Regions from separate parts of the Lactococcus sp. AK05 genome, predicted to be linked through region 1. Evidence: predicted binding sites of a transcription regulator. Region 1 holds the regulator's gene; each other region holds the start of a gene.
The links. Region 1 encodes Rex, which represses fermentation and respiration genes when NADH is low (regulators of the CRP and FNR family bind a similar motif). Its sites were predicted from a motif close to TTGTGAANTANTTCACAA; they were not measured.

Region 2: a site for Rex is predicted at 3,743-3,760, ahead of AB6B24_RS02385 (2,3-butanediol dehydrogenase). Genes of this name have one in related genera too.
Region 3: a site for Rex is predicted at 1,833-1,850, ahead of pflB (formate C-acetyltransferase). Genes of this name have one in related genera too.

The regions. Positions count from the first base shown of each region.
Region 1 is NZ_JBFTEI010000001.1:608,648-614,620, forward strand. It holds gene AB6B24_RS02915 (phosphatase PAP2 family protein) at 1-418, shown strand, start outside; gene glmS (glutamine--fructose-6-phosphate transaminase (isomerizing)) at 599-2,416, shown strand; gene radC (DNA repair protein RadC) at 2,547-3,227, shown strand; gene AB6B24_RS02930 (redox-sensing transcriptional repressor Rex) at 3,310-3,960, opposite strand; gene AB6B24_RS02935 (Spx/MgsR family RNA polymerase-binding regulatory protein) at 4,185-4,577, shown strand; gene AB6B24_RS02940 (ABC-F family ATP-binding cassette domain-containing protein) at 4,754-5,973, shown strand, end outside.
Region 2 is NZ_JBFTEI010000001.1:483,806-489,778, forward strand. It holds gene AB6B24_RS02360 (Cof-type HAD-IIB family hydrolase) at 1-401, shown strand, start outside; gene AB6B24_RS02365 (peptidylprolyl isomerase) at 504-1,094, shown strand; gene AB6B24_RS02370 (CvfD/Ygs/GSP13 family RNA-binding post-transcriptional regulator) at 1,096-1,527, shown strand; gene AB6B24_RS02375 (TVP38/TMEM64 family protein) at 1,524-2,129, shown strand; gene AB6B24_RS02380 (FtsW/RodA/SpoVE family cell cycle protein) at 2,351-3,595, shown strand; gene AB6B24_RS02385 (2,3-butanediol dehydrogenase) at 3,820-4,890, shown strand; gene AB6B24_RS02390 ((S)-acetoin forming diacetyl reductase) at 4,916-5,677, shown strand; gene AB6B24_RS02395 (hypothetical protein) at 5,952-5,973, shown strand, end outside.
Region 3 is NZ_JBFTEI010000005.1:92,144-98,116, forward strand. It holds gene AB6B24_RS10035 (class I adenylate-forming enzyme family protein) at 1-632, opposite strand, end outside; gene AB6B24_RS10040 (magnesium transporter CorA family protein) at 824-1,741, shown strand; gene pflB (formate C-acetyltransferase) at 2,002-4,365, shown strand; gene coaE (dephospho-CoA kinase) at 4,497-5,156, shown strand; gene AB6B24_RS10055 (multidrug efflux MFS transporter) at 5,159-5,973, shown strand, end outside.

The sequences.
Region 1 (5,973 bases):
TCTTCTCTTTAAACAGAAAGAAGCGACAATCTGGTTTGCGGCAACAGTTGTTTTAAGCCTTGCTTTAAATACTGTTATTAAAGTAATTATTGGTCGAGAACGTCCTGATATTCATCGGTTAGCGGCTTTTGCAAATGAAGCTGGGAAAAGTTTTCCGAGCGGACATTCCATTTTTGCAACAATTATTTTTGGAAGTATTTTCTTTATCTGTCTAGGAAAACTTAAAAATCGTTCTTCTAAAATTTTATTAGGCATTTTATGTATTATATTAATTGCATTAGTAATGTTTTCAAGAATTTTTGTAGGGGTACATTATCCAAGTGATACAATAGGCGGATTTCTCGAAGGAATTAGTATTCTATTACTTACTTACCCCACATATATTAAGTATCAAGAAAAATCAAAAAAAACCAATTGATATCAATTGGTTTTTATTAATGCCGAAAATAAATTATACCAATTATCGTCTTTTTGAGTTTTATTAGAAGTTTTATACTTGACAACGACAAATAAGTGTAATATAATGCTATTTATAAATAAATATTAGAAAAATAATTAACTATACCAATTTTAACGGTGAGTTAAATGGAGCTTTATTATGTGTGGGATTGTTGGTGTTGTAGGTAGTAAAAATGCAACTGATATTTTGATGCAAGGACTAGAAAAACTTGAATATCGTGGTTATGATTCAGCAGGTATTTTTGTAAATGGTCAAGAAACAGCAGCAAAATTAGTTAAATCTGTCGGACGTATTGCAGACTTAAGAGGAAAGTTAGGGATTGATGTTTCAGGAACAACCGGCATTGGTCACACACGTTGGGCTACTCATGGTAAACCAACGGAAGACAATGCTCATCCACATACTTCAACATCAGGTCGCTTTATTTTAGTACATAATGGTGTGATTGAAAATTTTGTTGAACTTAAAAACGAATTTTTGATGAATGATACTTTTAAAGGACAAACCGATACTGAAATTGCGGTTCATTTAATTGCTAAATTTGCTGAAGAAGAAGGATTATCAACACTTGAAGCATTCAAAAAAGCTCTAAGCTTAATTCAAGGTTCTTATGCCTTTGCTCTTATGGATCGCGAAGATGCAGATGTGATTTATGTTGCCAAAAATAAATCACCATTATTAATCGGCCTTGGTGAAGGTTACAACATGGTCTGCTCAGATGCGATGGCGATGATTCGTGAAACGTCTGAATTTATGGAAATTCACGATAAAGAGCTTGTTGTGTTAACAAAAGATAATGTTACAGTTATGGATTACGAAGGTAATGTACTTTCACGTGAGTCATACACAGCTGAACTTGATTTATCTGACATTGGAAAAGGAACTTATCCTTTCTACATGCTCAAAGAAATTGATGAGCAACCAGCAGTTATGCGTAAACTCATTGCGACTTATGCAAATGAAGATGGAACAATGAAAGTTGATCAAGACATTATCAAAGGAATTCAAGAGGCTGATCGTATTTATATTATTGCCGCAGGAACGTCTTATCATGCAGGTTTTGGGGCAAAAATGATGCTTGAATCTTTGACAAATACACCGGTTGAACTTGGTCTTGCTTCAGAATGGGGCTATGATATGCCTTTGTTGAGTCAAAAACCATTCTTTATTTTCCTTTCACAGTCTGGTGAAACGGCTGACAGCCGTCAGGTTTTAGTAAAAGTAAATGAATTAGGACTTCCAAGCTTAACAGTTACAAATGTTCCCGGTTCTACTTTGTCACGCGAAGCAACTTATACAATGTTAATCGGTGCTGGACCAGAAATTGCAGTTGCTTCAACCAAAGCATATACAGGACAAATTGCAACTTTGGCTTTTCTTGCAAAGGCAGTTGGTGAGGCTGAAGGGGAAGTTAAAGCAAAAGAATTTGATTTAGTTAAAGAATTGTCTTTCGTTGCTCAATCAATTGAAGCCACTTTATCTGAAAAGGATGAAATTGCAGCAATTGTAGCTGACTTATTGCCAACTACTCGCAATGCCTTCTATATTGGTCGAAAACAAGATTATTATGTAGCAATGGAAGCTTCTCTCAAATTAAAAGAAATTTCTTATATTCAATGTGAAGGATTTGCTGCTGGAGAATTAAAACATGGAACGATTTCATTGATTGAAAAAGGAACTCCAGTACTTGCTTTAATTTCTAATAATGAAGAAGTAGCAGCTCATACTCGTGGAAATGTAATGGAAACAGTGGCTCGTGGAGCCTCAGCTATCACAATTGTTGAAGAAGGAGTGGCTCGTGAAGATGATACAATTGTTGTCAACCAAGTTCATCCTTATTTGTCAGCAATTTCAATGGTTATTCCAACACAATTAATTGCTTATTATGCTTCAATGCAACGTGGACTTGATGTTGATAAACCACGTAACTTGGCTAAAGCAGTAACAGTTGAATAAAAGTTACTGACAGAAATTTCTGTCAGTAAAATGATAACTAAAAATAAAAAGTTCTGAGATTCATCAGAACTTTTTTGGTTAATTAATCTTTTGTCAGTGACAAAGGCCAGATTTTTCCGTATATAATAGTATGTATGAACTAAGAGAAAATCCGTATCCGATGCAACCTAGGGAACGCTTAGAATTTTTAGGAGAAGAGTGCTTGTCTGATGTTGAGCTGTTAGCGATATTATTGCGAACAGGGACAAAAAAATACTCATCATTAAATTTGGCCTTGGAAATTCTTCAACATTTTGAAACTTTGGATAATTTGCGCAAAGCTTCGATTAATGAACTCAGAGAAATTTCAGGCATTGGACTGGCAAAATCCATTGAAATTCGAGCAATGATTGAATTTGGAAAAAGGATACAGACCACTAATAGAAAACGTTACGGTCAAGTTTTGAGTTCCAAAGAATATGGCTTGAGTCTTGCTTTTGAAATGCAAAATTTTGAGCAAGAGCATCTTGTGGCGACTTATTTAGATGGTCAAAATAGAATTATTGAAAAAAAGACAATTTTTATAGGGGCGGTTAATCAGGCAACTGCAAGCCCTAGAGAGATTCTTTATCATGCAATAAAAAATCTCTCAGTAGGACTGTTAGTTGCACATAATCATCCCTCAGGAAATTTACGACCCAGTCAGGCTGATAAAATATTTACTGACAAAATAAAAAAATCTTGTGAGGATGTGGGGATTAATTTTATTGACCATATTATTGTAGGGGCTGGTAATTATTTTAGTTTTCGGGAAGAAGAGATCAGAAAATGAAGGATTATATAACAAACAATCACTTCTCGACTATAAAGAAAAAGAACAGTCTATAAAAACTGTTCTTTTATTTTGTACTAATTTAGTTTTCTTGAGCTCCCATGAAAAATAGCAGTGTTTGCAACTCCTTAGTTAAATCAATTGATTGAACAACCACATCAGAAGGAACTTTCAAACGAATTGGGGCAAAGTTTAGGAAACCTTTGATACCAGCTTTGACTAGAGTGTCAACAACTTCTTGGGCGTTTTCTTTTCGAACAGAGAGAATTGCCGTTTTGATATCAGATTTCTTAACATTTTTTTCTAAATCAGAAATATTATAAATTGGAATTCCGTCATCTGTTTGTGTTCCAACTAAGGGATTACCAGAAATATCATAGGCTTGCGTAATTCTCATTTTATTTCTATCTTGGAATTGATAATGAAGTAATGCACGACCGAGATTTCCGACACCGATTAGAGCGATATGCGTTTCTTGGTCTTGTCCAAGAAGTTCTCCAAAGAAATCACGGAGCACTTTCGTTTCATAGCCATATCCACGTCGACCTAATTCACCAAATAAAGAGAAATCACGACGAATTGTGGCAGCATCTACTCCGATTTTTTCTGAAATAAGTTGTGAATTTGTGCGTGTCACATTTTCTTCTACAAGACTTTTGAACAGTCGATAGTACTGTGGCAGTCGTTTAGCAGTTGCTTTAGGCAAGCTTTTGCTTGGTTTATGATCAGTCATTGTTATACCTCAAAAATATAATTCGATTTTGTTAAAACTAGTTAATATTTAGTTTCTTTGTGATAATTTTATCAAAAATTTGTGAAATTATCAAACAAAAGGAATGGATTATTCAGTTAAAATGAGAAATTGATTACAATTCTAAAAAAATATTTATTTTATCCTTTTAATTAAGGCGCTTTCATGTTAGAATAGAAATATGAAAAAATAGATAGGGAGAAAATATGATTAAAATTTATCTTAGTGGTTCATGTTCATCTTGTAGAAAAGCTAAAAAATGGTTACGTAAACATCACATTGAATTTGAAGAAATTAATTTATCAAAAGATTTTATGGAAAAAGATGATTTAATCAAAATTTTATCCTTGACTGAAAACGGATTTGAGGATATAATTGCGACCCGAGGGAAAACATACGCATCTTTAAATTATAATTTCGATGAATTAGGACTAGAAAAAGCTTTTGAATTAATTCAGGAAAATCCACGTCTTCTAAAACGACCATTAATTTTTGACGAGGACTGTCTATTGATTGGTTTTAACGAGGATGGAATCAGAGCGTTTATTCCACCAGAAGTTAGGAGAATTGAATTGCGTGAAAGATTAATTTTAGTCTAATATTAATTTTATTTTAGCTTATCAGATTTGGTAAGCTTTTTAATTTCAAGAATTTGGAAGAACTACAAAAAGCTTGCCTTAAATGCTATAATAGAAGGACTGCTTTTCTATCATATGAAAAGGAAAAACGAAGTATTAAAAATATGCTTTGAGATTTAACGAAGAGGATAAATATCATGATTTTACTGCAAGGGAATGGAATTGCACGCACTTTTGGTGGCGATGTTTTATTTGAAAATATCAATTTTAGTTTACAAGACCATTCAAGAATTGCCCTAGTTGGCCGAAATGGAGCTGGTAAGTCAACCTTGCTTAAAATTATTGCTGGAGTTGAAGAAGCGAGTCGCGGAACTGTATCCAAGACCAAAGATTTGACAATGAATTATTTAGCGCAAGATACTGGGCTGAATTCCTCAAGGACAATATTTGCCGAAATGCTCTCTGTTTTTGATTCGCTTCGCCAAATGGAAAAACAATTGCGCCAGATGGAATTGCAAATGGGAGAACTTGCTGGGGATGAATTGACAGCTTTGATGAAACGTTACGATGCTTTATCAGAAGAATTTCGGATGAAAAATGGATTTACTTATGAATCTGAAATTAAGTCTGTCTTAAATGGTTTTCGCTTTGATGAAACAATGTGGGAAAGAGAAATTTCAAGTTTATCGGGGGGACAAAAAACACGTTTGGCTCTTGCTAAGATGTTACTTGAGAGACCACAACTTTTGATTTTGGATGAACCAACTAACCACTTGGATATTGAAACTTTAGCTTGGCTTGAAAATTACCTTAAAAATTACGAAGGTAGTTTATTAATTGTCAGTCATGACCGCTACTTTTTGGATAAAGTGGTTAATGAAGTCTTAGAATTATCTAGAGGAGAATTAACTCGTTTTTCTGGAAATTATTCTCGCTATGTTGAACAAAGAGAGCAAAAACTCTTGTTAGAACTCAAAAATTTTGAAAAACAACAAAAAGAAATTGCTAAATTAGAGGACTATGTTGCCAGAAATTTAGTTCGGGCTTCGACGACTAAAATGGCGCAATCGCGTCGTAAAAAGTTGGAGAAAATGGAGCGTTTAGACGCACCAACAAGTGATGATAAATCGGCCAATGTTACTTTTACTCCTGAAAAAACGTCTGGAAATGTTGTTTTAACCGTTTCAGAAGCAACGGTAGGTTATGAAGATAATCGTCTCTCTGGTCCGATTAACATTGACGAGCGTAAAGGTGAGTCCCTTGCTATTGTTGGACCAAATGGAGTAGGTAAGACAACATTGATTAAGTCAATTGTTGGACAGATTCCATTTTTAGCAGGTCAAGCAAAATTGGGTGCCAATGTTACTTTGGGATATTATGACCAAGAACAAGGAAGATTGACAGCTTCAAATACTGT
Region 2 (5,973 bases), 120 kb from region 1:
TTTATTCGGAATTGGAAGAAAATCCCAATTATTATAAAACAAATGAAATTTATCAAATGTTGACAATTTCTGACCATGATGACCAATTAGAATTACCAGAAACTTTATCCGATAAAATTCGTTTGGTTCGTTGGCATCCAAACAGTTCAGATATTGTTCCAATGGAAGGTTCTAAAGCAATCGGCTGTCAAAAAGTTTTACAAGAACTTGGTCTGAAAGCTGAAAACATGATGAATTTTGGTGATGAACTTAATGACCGTGAACTCTTTGATTTTGCCGGTCTGTCAGTAGCTATGAAGGTTTCACATCCTGAAATTTTAGAAAAAGCAGATTACATTACTGATTCTGTTGAAAATGATGGAATTCTAAAAGCCTTACAAGCCTTAAAAATTATTGATTAAAGCTATCAGTAAAAACTGTCAGTAAAAATTACTGACAGAAATTTATTAATTTATAAAAAGAAAGGAAGGTATTTTTAGAAATAAAAATACTAACTAAAAAATATGACTTACCCACAACTTGAACTTGAAAACTACAAAGGTACTACAGCAATTATCAATACAAATCATGGAAAAATGACTGTAAAATTATTTGATAGCCTTGCTCCAAAAACCGTAAAAAACTTTATTGAACTTAGCAAAGAGGGTTATTATGATGGAGTAATTTTCCACCGTATCATCAAAGATTTCATGGTTCAAGGAGGAGACCCAACAGGAACTGGGATGGGAGGTTCTTCAATCTACGGAGAAAAATTTGAAGATGAGTTCTCAATGGACCTCTTTAATCTTCGGGGAGCTTTGTCAATGGCCAATGCTGGACCTAATACAAACGGAAGTCAATTTTTCATTGTTCAAAATAAAAACTTGCCTTATCCTAAAGATTCACTTATCCAAGGAGGGTGGCCTGAAGAAGTAGCTGAAACATATACTGGCGGTGGAACTCCTCACCTTGATGGCCGTCACACTGTCTTTGGTCAATTGGTTGATGAAGAAAGCTATAAAGTTCTTGATGAAATTGCCGCTGTTCGTGTAGGTGCGCAAGATAAACCAGTCGATGATGTCGTTATTGAATCAGTTGAGATTATCGAGCCATAATATGGAAAAGAAAAGTCCTAAAATCGGTGATATTGTTGAGGTTGAAATTATTGGAATGCAAGATTATGGTGCATTTGTAAAATTTTACCTGGATAATTCATCAAATAAAGAAAAAATTGAACAAAAAGGATTGATTCATATTTCTGAAATTCAATCTGGTTATGTCAAAAGTATTCATGATATTGCTAAAATTGGCCAAAAAGTGATGGCACAAATTATTGATATTGATGAATATAATGGCAAAATTAGCCTGTCAATTCGCAGTCTGGAAAAAAATCCGCAAGTTCACCATATTTACCGAAAAAAACATTTTACTGATTCTCGGGATAAAATTGGCTTTAAAACCCTTGCTAATTATTTGCCAGATTGGATTGAAGAAAATGAAGCCTACCTTAAAGCCAAAAAAAATGCCCAAAGTGAGGATTTTCTTTGAATGATAACGTATTAAGATATATCAAACGAGTTTTTAATTTAATTACTATTCTTGGCTTTGTTACGACAATTGTTGGTGGCATTTATTTATGGCGCCTTGGTGCATTTCAAAATCAAGCAGTCTTACAACAATTGATTGTGGCACATCGTTTTTTAGGACCATTAATCTTCCTTTGTATGCAAATTTTGCAAGTCATTGTTCCAATCATACCAGGTGGGATTACAATGGCAGCAGGGGTCATGATTTTTGGACCAGTTTGGGGTTTTATTTATAATTACTTTGGAATTGTTGCGGGCTCTTTTTTACTTTTTCACTTTGGTAAAAAATATGGTTCTTCATTAGCCAAAACTTTTGTCAAAGAAAAAACATATAATAAATACATGGCTTGGTTGGATAAGGGGCAAAAACGCTTTAATATTGTTTTCGCGCTCCTCATTTTATCTCCTATTGCCCCAGATGATGCACTTGTTTTAATAGCAAGTCAAACAAAAATGAGTTGGAAATTCTTCACTTGGAGTATCTTATTATGTAAACCATTGCCAATTCTCCTCTATTCTTATCTTTTGATTTTTGGAGGAGACCTTCTTGGGCACATTTTATAAAATGCTGAAAGTGCTTTCGGTGTTTTTTTATTGGAATTTTTGAGAAAGAATGCCCAAATCATCCAAAAAAATTGTATAATAGAATGGATTTATGATTTTAAACAGAAGTCACCTCAATAATAAAATTGTTTTTGTAAATTTGAAGCAAAAGTTAGAACTAAGTGATAGCAAATTGCCCCAAATGAATTGCCGAAACAAGATTAAACTGACTGGAGCTAGTTTTGAAAAACAAGAAAGCAAATAGATTTACATTTGATTCACGAATTGATTATGGGCTAATTTTACCAGCCTTTATGTTAATATTGATTGGTCTTTACGCACTTTATGTTGCAGTAAGTCATGACCACCCCACACAAGCAACGAATCTAGTTGTTCAACAAGGAACTTGGGTTATTGTCGGACTCTTTGTTGCTTTAATTGTCATGCATATGGATTCAAGGTTTTTATGGAATTTAACACCATTTTTTTACCTATTAGGTCTTATATTAATGGTTCTACCGATCTTTTTCTACGATAAAGCAACCTATGCTTCAACGGGTGCAAAAAACTGGCTCGCTTTTGGAGGACGAAATCTTTTTCAACCGTCGGAGTTTATGAAACTTTCCTATATTTTATTTTCGGCTAGGATTGTGGTTACCTTCCAAAATAATCTAAAAAAACGGGTACTCAAAGATGATTTCCGCTTAATCGGACTTCTGATACTTGAAACAATTCCAGTTGCCATTTTATCAGTCTTTCAAAAAGACTTCGGAACTTTCTTGGTCTTTGCAGCTATCTTTGCTGGAATTATTTTAGTTGCTGGTATTTCTTGGAAAATACTTGCGCCAGCTTTTCTTTTCGTAGCAGCAGTAGCTGGAGGAATTGTTGCTCTAGTTGCTTCACCAGAGGGACAAAAATTTCTTGAAAGTACCAGTTTTGCTCAGTATCAGGTCAATCGTTTTATCGCATGGTTACATCCTTTTGAATATTCTCAGACTTTCAGTCTTCAACAAGCACGCTCATTGATTTCAGTTGGTGTTGGTGGTCTTTGGGGTAAAGGAGTTGGTGTAGCTAATGTCAATGTTCCCGTTCGAGAATCAGATATGATTTTCACTGTCATTGCTGAAGATTTTGGATTTGTTGGATCAGCCTTTTTGATTTTCCTTTACTTTATGCTGATTTATCGAATGATTCGAGTAACTTTCAAATCAAATAATCAGTTTTATACCTATATTTCAACGGGTATTATTATGATGATTCTCTTCCATGTCTTTGAAAATATTGGAGCAGCTATTGGTGTTGTTCCTTTAACAGGTATTCCCTTACCCTTCATTTCTCAAGGAGGATCGGCCTTAATGGCAAATATCATTGGCTTAGGGCTTGTTTTATCAATGAAATATAATCAATTACCAGAATTTGTCAAGGAACAAAGACAAATCCCAGTTAAGGGTGATAGTCGAAAAAATCGTCGAAGAAATAGACGTTAACAATTAATAAGAATACAAAAAGTAAAAGTTACTGACAGAAAATTCAGTAGCTTTTTTATTACGATAAAACATTTAAAAGTCTATATATATCAAGGGAGAAAACGCTTTAAATTTTTGTAAATTATTAGAATTAATGATAGAATAAACTCGTGAGAGAAATCTCAAATACTAAATTTAATTGATTGCCTGAAACGACAACCATCCTATATAGAGGAGGCGTTTTTATGCGCGCAGCACGTTTTTATGACCGCGGGGATATCCGCGTTGATGAAATTAATGAACCAATAGTAAAAGCTGGTCAAGTTGGCATTGATGTGGCTTGGTGTGGAATTTGTGGAACAGATCTTCATGAATTTTTAGATGGCCCAATTTTTTGTCCGTCAGCAGAACATCCTAATCCAATTACTGGAGAAGTACCACCAGTCACTCTTGGACATGAAATGTCTGGGGTTGTAAATTTTATAGGTGAAGGAGTAAGCGGACTTAAAGTAGGTGACCATGTCGTTGTCGAACCTTATATCGTTCCCGAAGGTACTGATACAAGTGAAACTGGACATTATAACCTCTCAGAAGGTTCAAACTTTATTGGTTTGGGTGGAAATGGCGGAGGTTTGGCTGAAAAAATTTCTGTTGATGAACGTTGGGTTCACAAAATTCCTGATAACTTACCATTGGATGAAGCCGCTCTAATTGAGCCACTATCAGTTGGCTATCACGCTGTTGAACGGGCAAATTTAAGTGAAAAGAGTACGGTATTAGTTGTTGGTGCTGGACCAATTGGACTATTAACTGCTGCCGTTGCAAAAGCGCAAGGACATACTGTTATCATCAGTGAACCTAGTGGACTTCGTCGTAAAAAAGCACAAGAAGCACAAGTTGCTGATTATTTCTTCAATCCAATTGAAGATGACATTCAAGCTAAAGTTCATGAAATTAATGAAAAAGGAGTGGACGCAGCCTTTGAATGTACCTCTGTCCAACCGGGATTTGACGCTTGTCTAGATGCGATTCGTATGGGTGGAACAGTTGTCATTGTTGCAATTTGGGGCAAGCCTGCTAGTGTTGATATGGCAAAATTAGTAATCAAAGAAGCTAACCTTTTAGGAACGATTGCTTATAATAACACTCATCCAAAAACAATTGATTTAGTATCAACAGGTAAAATAAAATTGGACCAATTCATCACAGCTAAAATCGGTTTGGATGATTTGATTGATAAAGGATTTGATACGCTGATTCATCATAATGAAACAGCTGTTAAAATTTTAGTTTCACCCACTGGTAAAGGTCTATAAATTAAATAAATAAAGGAGAAATAAGATGTCTAAAATTGCAGCAGTTACTGGAGCAGGTCAAGGAATCGGTTTTGCAATCGCAAAACGTCTCTATAATGATGGTTTTAAAGTAGCTATTATTGATTACAACGAAGAAACAGCTCAAAAAGCAGCAAAAGAGCTTGGAGAAAACTCATTTGCGGTTAAAGCTGATGTTTCTGACCGTGACCAAGTTATTTCAGCTTTGAATGCTGTTGTCGACAAATTTGGTGATTTAACTGTTGTAGTTAATAATGCCGGAATTGCCCCAACAACACCAATTGAAACAATTACACCTGAACAATTTCATCAGGTCTATAATATTAATGTTGGTGGAGTTTTGTGGGGAACACAGACAGCAACAGCACTTTTTAGAAAATTAGGTCATGGAGGTAAAATTATCAACGCAACCTCACAAGCTGGAGTTGTTGGAAATCCAAATCTAATGCTCTATTCTTCTTCAAAATTTGCTGTTCGTGGGATGACTCAAATTGCTGCTCGTGATTTAGCAGAAGAAGGAATCACAGTTAATGCTTATGCACCAGGGATTGTAAAAACACCAATGATGTTTGATATTGCGCATCAAGTTGGTAAAAATGCTGGTAAAGATGATGAATGGGGAATGCAAACTTTCGCAAAAGATATTGCCATGAAACGTTTATCTGAGCCTGAAGATGTGGCAAATGTTGTTTCATTCTTAGCTGGCCCTGATTCAAACTATATTACCGGTCAAACAATTATTGTTGATGGAGGAATGCAATTCCATTAATCTAGAAAATGAACTGTCAAGTTTTTATCTTGACAGTTCATTTTATTTTGTGCTATAATTGTCTTAAATAAATGAACGAGGTAAGGTCTATTGAAAATCTAAGTTTTGAACTTTAAAAATATTCGTAAAAATCGAGTATTTTTGTTGTCTTCATAACTTAGAGAGAATAGACTTTTATTATGTTTACAGATTGGGCAATTTGTCAGAATTTGTATCTTTTAAAGCTCTTTTCACCTAAGTTGTGAAAAGAGTTTTTTAATTTAAGGAGAAAATAATGAATCAAAAACAAAAAGAAA
Region 3 (5,973 bases), on a different contig from region 1:
ATATGGAAAGCTAAAATTTCTTCCTTATCAGGCATCCAATCCATTACAGTTCTTTGAAGCACCCAACGCCAACCCATTGAATTAGCAGAGTGAGCGATTAATTTTGGTACACCAGTTGTTCCAGAAGTATGAGTGAGATAAGCAATCTCATCACTAGCTAATTGCTGACTGTCAGCAATTTGAGTAGGTTTTTCCAAAGCAAATTTACTGACAGAAAGTTTTTTAGAATCTTCAAGATTCTTCATTTCATTTACAGTTTTGTCAGTAACTTGGTCATAAATGAGCCAAGGATTACCTAAACGTCCAGCTAAAATATCCATTGTTTCGGCAGGAAGATGATAAGAAATCATTGCTGGAACAGCGCCTAGATAAGAAACAGCAACAGCTAAAAGATAGGTATCAAAGGCACTTGATTTAAAAATAATGACTTTATCCGATTTTTTGATTCCCAACTCAGATAAGAGACTTGCCTTATCAACAATTGCTTGATGAGTCTTTTGGTAAGTTGTTTCAAGAGCTAGTTCAGGGAAAGCTCCAACAGCCTCATCAAAGATAATTGGGCTATCAGGAAACTGTTCAGCTGATTTTTTAAAGTTTAGATACAAATTTAGGGGTTCGTGTTTGAATTTCAAAAAAAATCTCCTCAAGTTAATAAGTTTATTATATCACAAAGTATTCTTTAGACCAATAGTTAATGTAAATGTTTTCTTAAGTCGTAGAGAATAAAATACTCGGAAAAAAAGTCTAAAATCTGCTACAATTAAAGGGACACTAAGAGGATTCCAATCCTCTTTTATCAGGAAAAGAAGGGATAGATAGGAAAATGATTAAAAATTATGAACTATCCAATGAAAAAAAATTAATTTCAACCTCTGAAATGAAGAATTTCACCTATGTTCTCAATCCAACACGTGAAGAAATTGGGAATATTTCTGAATACTATGACTTCCCTTTTGACTATTTATCAGGAATTTTGGATGATTATGAAAATGCCCGTTTTGAAACAGATGATAATGATAATAATCTGATTCTCTTACAATATCCTGCCCTTTCTAATTATGGAGAAGTGGCGACTTTTCCATATTCTTTGGTTTGGACTAAAAATGAATCGGTTATTTTAGCACTTAATCATGAGATTGATAATGGCTTAATTTTCGAGCGTGAATATGATTATAAACGCTACAAACATCAAGTTATTTTTCAAGTGATGTATCAAATGACACACACTTTCCATGATTATTTGAGAGATTTCCGAACAAGACGTCGCAGACTTGAACAGGGGATCAAAAATTCAACGAAGAACGACCAAATTGTTGATTTGATTGCCATTCAAGCAAGTTTAATTTATTTTGAAGATGCCTTGAACAATAATATGCAAGTGCTTCAAGATTTTATTGATTACTTGAGAGAAGATGATGAAGATGGTTTTGCTGAAAAAATTTATGATATTTTTGTTGAAACAGACCAAGCTTATACAGAAACCAAGATTCAGCTCAAGTTACTAGAAAATCTCCGAGATTTGTTCTCAAACATCGTCTCTAATAACTTGAACATTGTCATGAAAATCATGACATCAGCTACTTTTGTTCTAGGGATTCCTGCAGTAATTGTTGGTTTTTACGGAATGAATGTTCCAATTCCTGGTCAAAATTTTAATTGGATGGTTTGGCTTATTTTAGTTCTAGGAATTTTATTATGTGTTTGGGTCACTTGGTGGTTACATAAAAAAGATATGTTATAAAATGGAGAAAAATCTCCATTTTTTTGTTCTTTGTGAAAAAATTAATTAGTGATTGCAGATTATGAAGTTAGCAATGTTTGTTAAAACTATTTTGTGAATTATTTATGAAAACGTTTTAAAAAAGTATAACAGATATTAAAATAATTGGAACTGTATTAGTAAAGAATCTGTAATTTCTCTTGAATTCTGTTTGCTATTCTCAAACTGTATGATATAATGAAGTTGTAATTTGAAACAGAAAGAACAAAGGAGATTTCAAAATGAAAACCGAAGTTACGGAAAATATCTTTGAACAAGCTTGGGATGGTTTTAAAGGAACCAACTGGCGCGATAAAGCAAGCGTTACTCGCTTTGTACAAGAAAACTACAAACCATATGATGGTGATGAAAGCTTTCTTGCTGGGCCAACAGAACGTACACTTAAAGTAAAGAAAATAATTGAAGATACAAAAGCTCACTATGAAGAAGTTGGTTTTCCCTTCGATACTGACCGCGTAACCTCTATTGATAAAATCCCTGCTGGATATATCGATGCTAATGATAAAGAACTTGAACTTATCTATGGGATGCAAAATAGCGAACTTTTCCGCTTGAATTTCATGCCAAAAGGTGGACTTCGTGTTGCTGAAAAGATTTTGACAGAACACGGTCTTTCAGTTGACCCAGACTTGCATGATGTTTTGTCACAAACAATGACTTCTGTAAATGATGGAATCTTCCGTGCTTATACTTCAGCAATTCGTAAAGCACGTCATGCTCATACTGTAACAGGTTTGCCAGATGCTTACTCTCGTGGACGTATCATTGGTGTCTATGCGCGTCTTGCCCTTTACGGTGCGGATTACCTTATGAAGGAAAAAGCAAAAGAATGGGATGCAATCACTGAAATTAACGAAGAAAACATTCGTCTTAAAGAAGAAATTAATATGCAATACCAAGCTTTGCAAGAAGTTGTAAACTTTGGTGCTTTATATGGTCTTGATGTTTCACGTCCAGCTATGAACGTAAAAGAAGCAATCCAATGGGTTAACATCGCTTATATGGCAGTATGTCGTGTTATCAATGGTGCTGCAACTTCACTTGGACGTGTGCCAATCGTTCTTGATATCTTTGCAGAACGTGACCTTGCTCGTGGAACATTTACTGAACAAGAAATTCAAGAATTTGTTGATGATTTCGTTTTGAAACTTCGTACAATGAAATTTGCTCGTGCAGCTGCTTATGATGAACTTTATTCTGGTGACCCAACATTCATCACAACATCTATGGCTGGTATGGGTAATGACGGACGTCACCGTGTCACTAAAATGGACTACCGTTTCTTGAACACACTTGATACAATCGGAAATGCTCCAGAACCAAACTTGACAGTCCTTTGGGATTCTAAACTTCCTTACTCATTCAAACGTTATTCAATGTCTATGAGCCACAAGCATTCTTCTATTCAATATGAAGGTGTTGAAACAATGGCTAAAGATGGGTATGGCGAAATGTCATGTATCTCTTGTTGTGTCTCACCACTTGATCCAGAAAATGAAGAAGGACGTCATAACCTCCAATACTTTGGTGCGCGTGTAAACGTCTTGAAAGCAATGTTGACTGGTTTGAACGGTGGTTATGATGACGTTCATAAAGATTATAAAGTATTCGACATCGAACCTGTTCGTGACGAAATTCTTGACTATGATACAGTTATGGAAAACTTCGACAAATCACTCAACTGGTTGACAGATACTTATGTTGATGCGATGAATATCATTCACTACATGACTGACAAATATAACTATGAAGCAGTTCAAATGGCCTTCTTGCCTACTAAAGTTCGTGCTAACATGGGATTTGGTATCTGTGGTTTCGCAAATACAGTTGATTCACTTTCAGCAATTAAATATGCTAAAGTTAAAACTTTGCGTGATGAAAATGGCTACATCTACGATTATGAAGTAGAAGGTGACTTCCCACGTTATGGTGAAGATGATGATCGTGCTGATGATATTGCTAAACTTGTCATGAAAATGTACCATGAAAAATTAGCTTCACACAAACTTTACAAAAATGCTGAAGCTACTGTTTCACTTTTGACAATTACATCTAACGTTGCTTACTCTAAACAAACTGGTAATTCTCCAGTACATAAAGGAGTATTCCTCAATGAAGATGGTACAGTAAACAAATCTAAACTTGAATTCTTCTCACCAGGTGCTAACCCATCGAATAAAGCTAAAGGTGGTTGGTTGCAAAACCTTCGCTCATTGGCTAAATTGGAATTCAAAGATGCAAATGATGGTATTTCATTGACTACTCAAGTTTCACCTCGTGCACTTGGTAAAACTCGTGATGAACAAGTGGATAACTTGGTTCAAATTCTTGATGGATACTTCACACCAGGCGCTTTGATTAATGGTACTGAATTTGCAGGTCAACACGTTAACTTGAACGTAATGGACCTTAAAGATGTTTACGATAAAATCATGCGTGGTGAAGATGTTATCGTTCGTATCTCTGGTTACTGTGTCAATACTAAATACCTCACACCAGAACAAAAACAAGAATTAACTGAACGTGTCTTCCATGAAGTTCTTTCAAACGATGATGAAGAAGTAATGCATACTTCAAACATCTAATTCTTAATATTTAATGAATATTCGGTCTGTCAGTTTTACTGACAGACTTTTTTTACGAAAAAATTAATCATAATAGTTAAAAACTATTGTTTTTAGTTTAAGAAAGTCAAATTTTATGCTAAAATAGATGAATGAAAATGGTAATTGGATTGACAGGCGGAATTGCAAGTGGGAAATCAACGGTTGTTGATTTTTTGATTTCTGAGGATTATCAAGTGATTGATGCTGACAAAGTTGTCCGTCAATTGCAAGAACCTGACGGAAAACTTTACAAGGCAATAGTAGAAACTTACGGTTTAGATTTTATTGCTGACAATGGACAGTTAAATCGCGAAAAATTAGGAGCTTTAGTTTTTTCTGATCCAAAGCAGCGCGAGAAATTATCAAACCTACAAGATGAAATTATTCGTACAGAGTTATATGATAGACGTGATGACTTATTAAAAAAAATGACTGACAAGTCTGTCAGTAAAAATTTTGATTCAAAGAGTCAAGGAAAAAATCTGTCAGTAAATAAGCCAATATTTATGGATATTCCGTTATTAATTGAATACAATTATACCGGTTTTGATGAAATATGGTTGGTCAGCTTACCTGAAAAAATACAATTAGAAAGACTGATGGCAAGAAATAAGTTTACGGAAGAAGAAGCTAAAAAACGAATTTCCTCACAAATGCCATTGTCAGAAAAACAAAAAGTCGCTGATGTCATTCTGGATAATTCTGGAACGATTGAAGCACTAAAAAAACAAATCCAGCGAGAACTAGCTAGGATAGAAGAACAGAAATAGAGGTGAATCGCACGAAAACAGTTAATTGGAAAAGAAATTTATTTATAACATGGATTGGCTGCTTTTTTGTAGGTTCATCATTTTCACTCGTCATGCCCTTTCTCCCCTTGTATATTCAAGGACTGGGCGTAAGTGGTGGAAATGTTGAACTTTACTCAGGGTTAGCTTTTTCTTTGCCAGCCTTAGCTTCAGGGTTAGTTGCCCCCGTTTGGGGACGTTTAGCTGATGAGCATGGTCGTAAAGTGATGATGGTACGTGCCAGTATCGTCATGACCTTAACAATGGGAGGAATAGCGTTTGTTCCTAATGTTTGGTGGTTACTTGGATTACGTTTGCTAATGGGATTTTTCTCAGGCTATATCCCTAACTCAACAGCAATGATTGCTTCACAAGCTCCAAAAGATAAATCAGGCTATGCCCTTGGAACATTAGCAACAGCAATGGTTTCTGGAACACTGATTGGTCCTTCACTTGGTGGGTTATTAGCTGAGTGGTTTGGCATGGCAAATGTCTTTTTGATTGTCGGCGCTCTATTAGCCTTAGCAACTTTACTAACCATTTTCTTTGTTCATGAAAACTTTGAACCAATTGCTAAAGGTGAAATGTTATCTAGTAAAGAAATTATCAATAAAGTCAGTAACAAACAAATTCTTTTTGGATTATTAGTGACAACATTTATTATTCAAATCACCTCGCAATCTATTGAACCATTTGTGACCTTGTATATCAAAACCCTGACGACAAGCACGAACAATTTGATGTTCATTTCAGGCTTAATTGTGTCAGCAGTTGGATTGTCGGCAATGTTATCATCAAG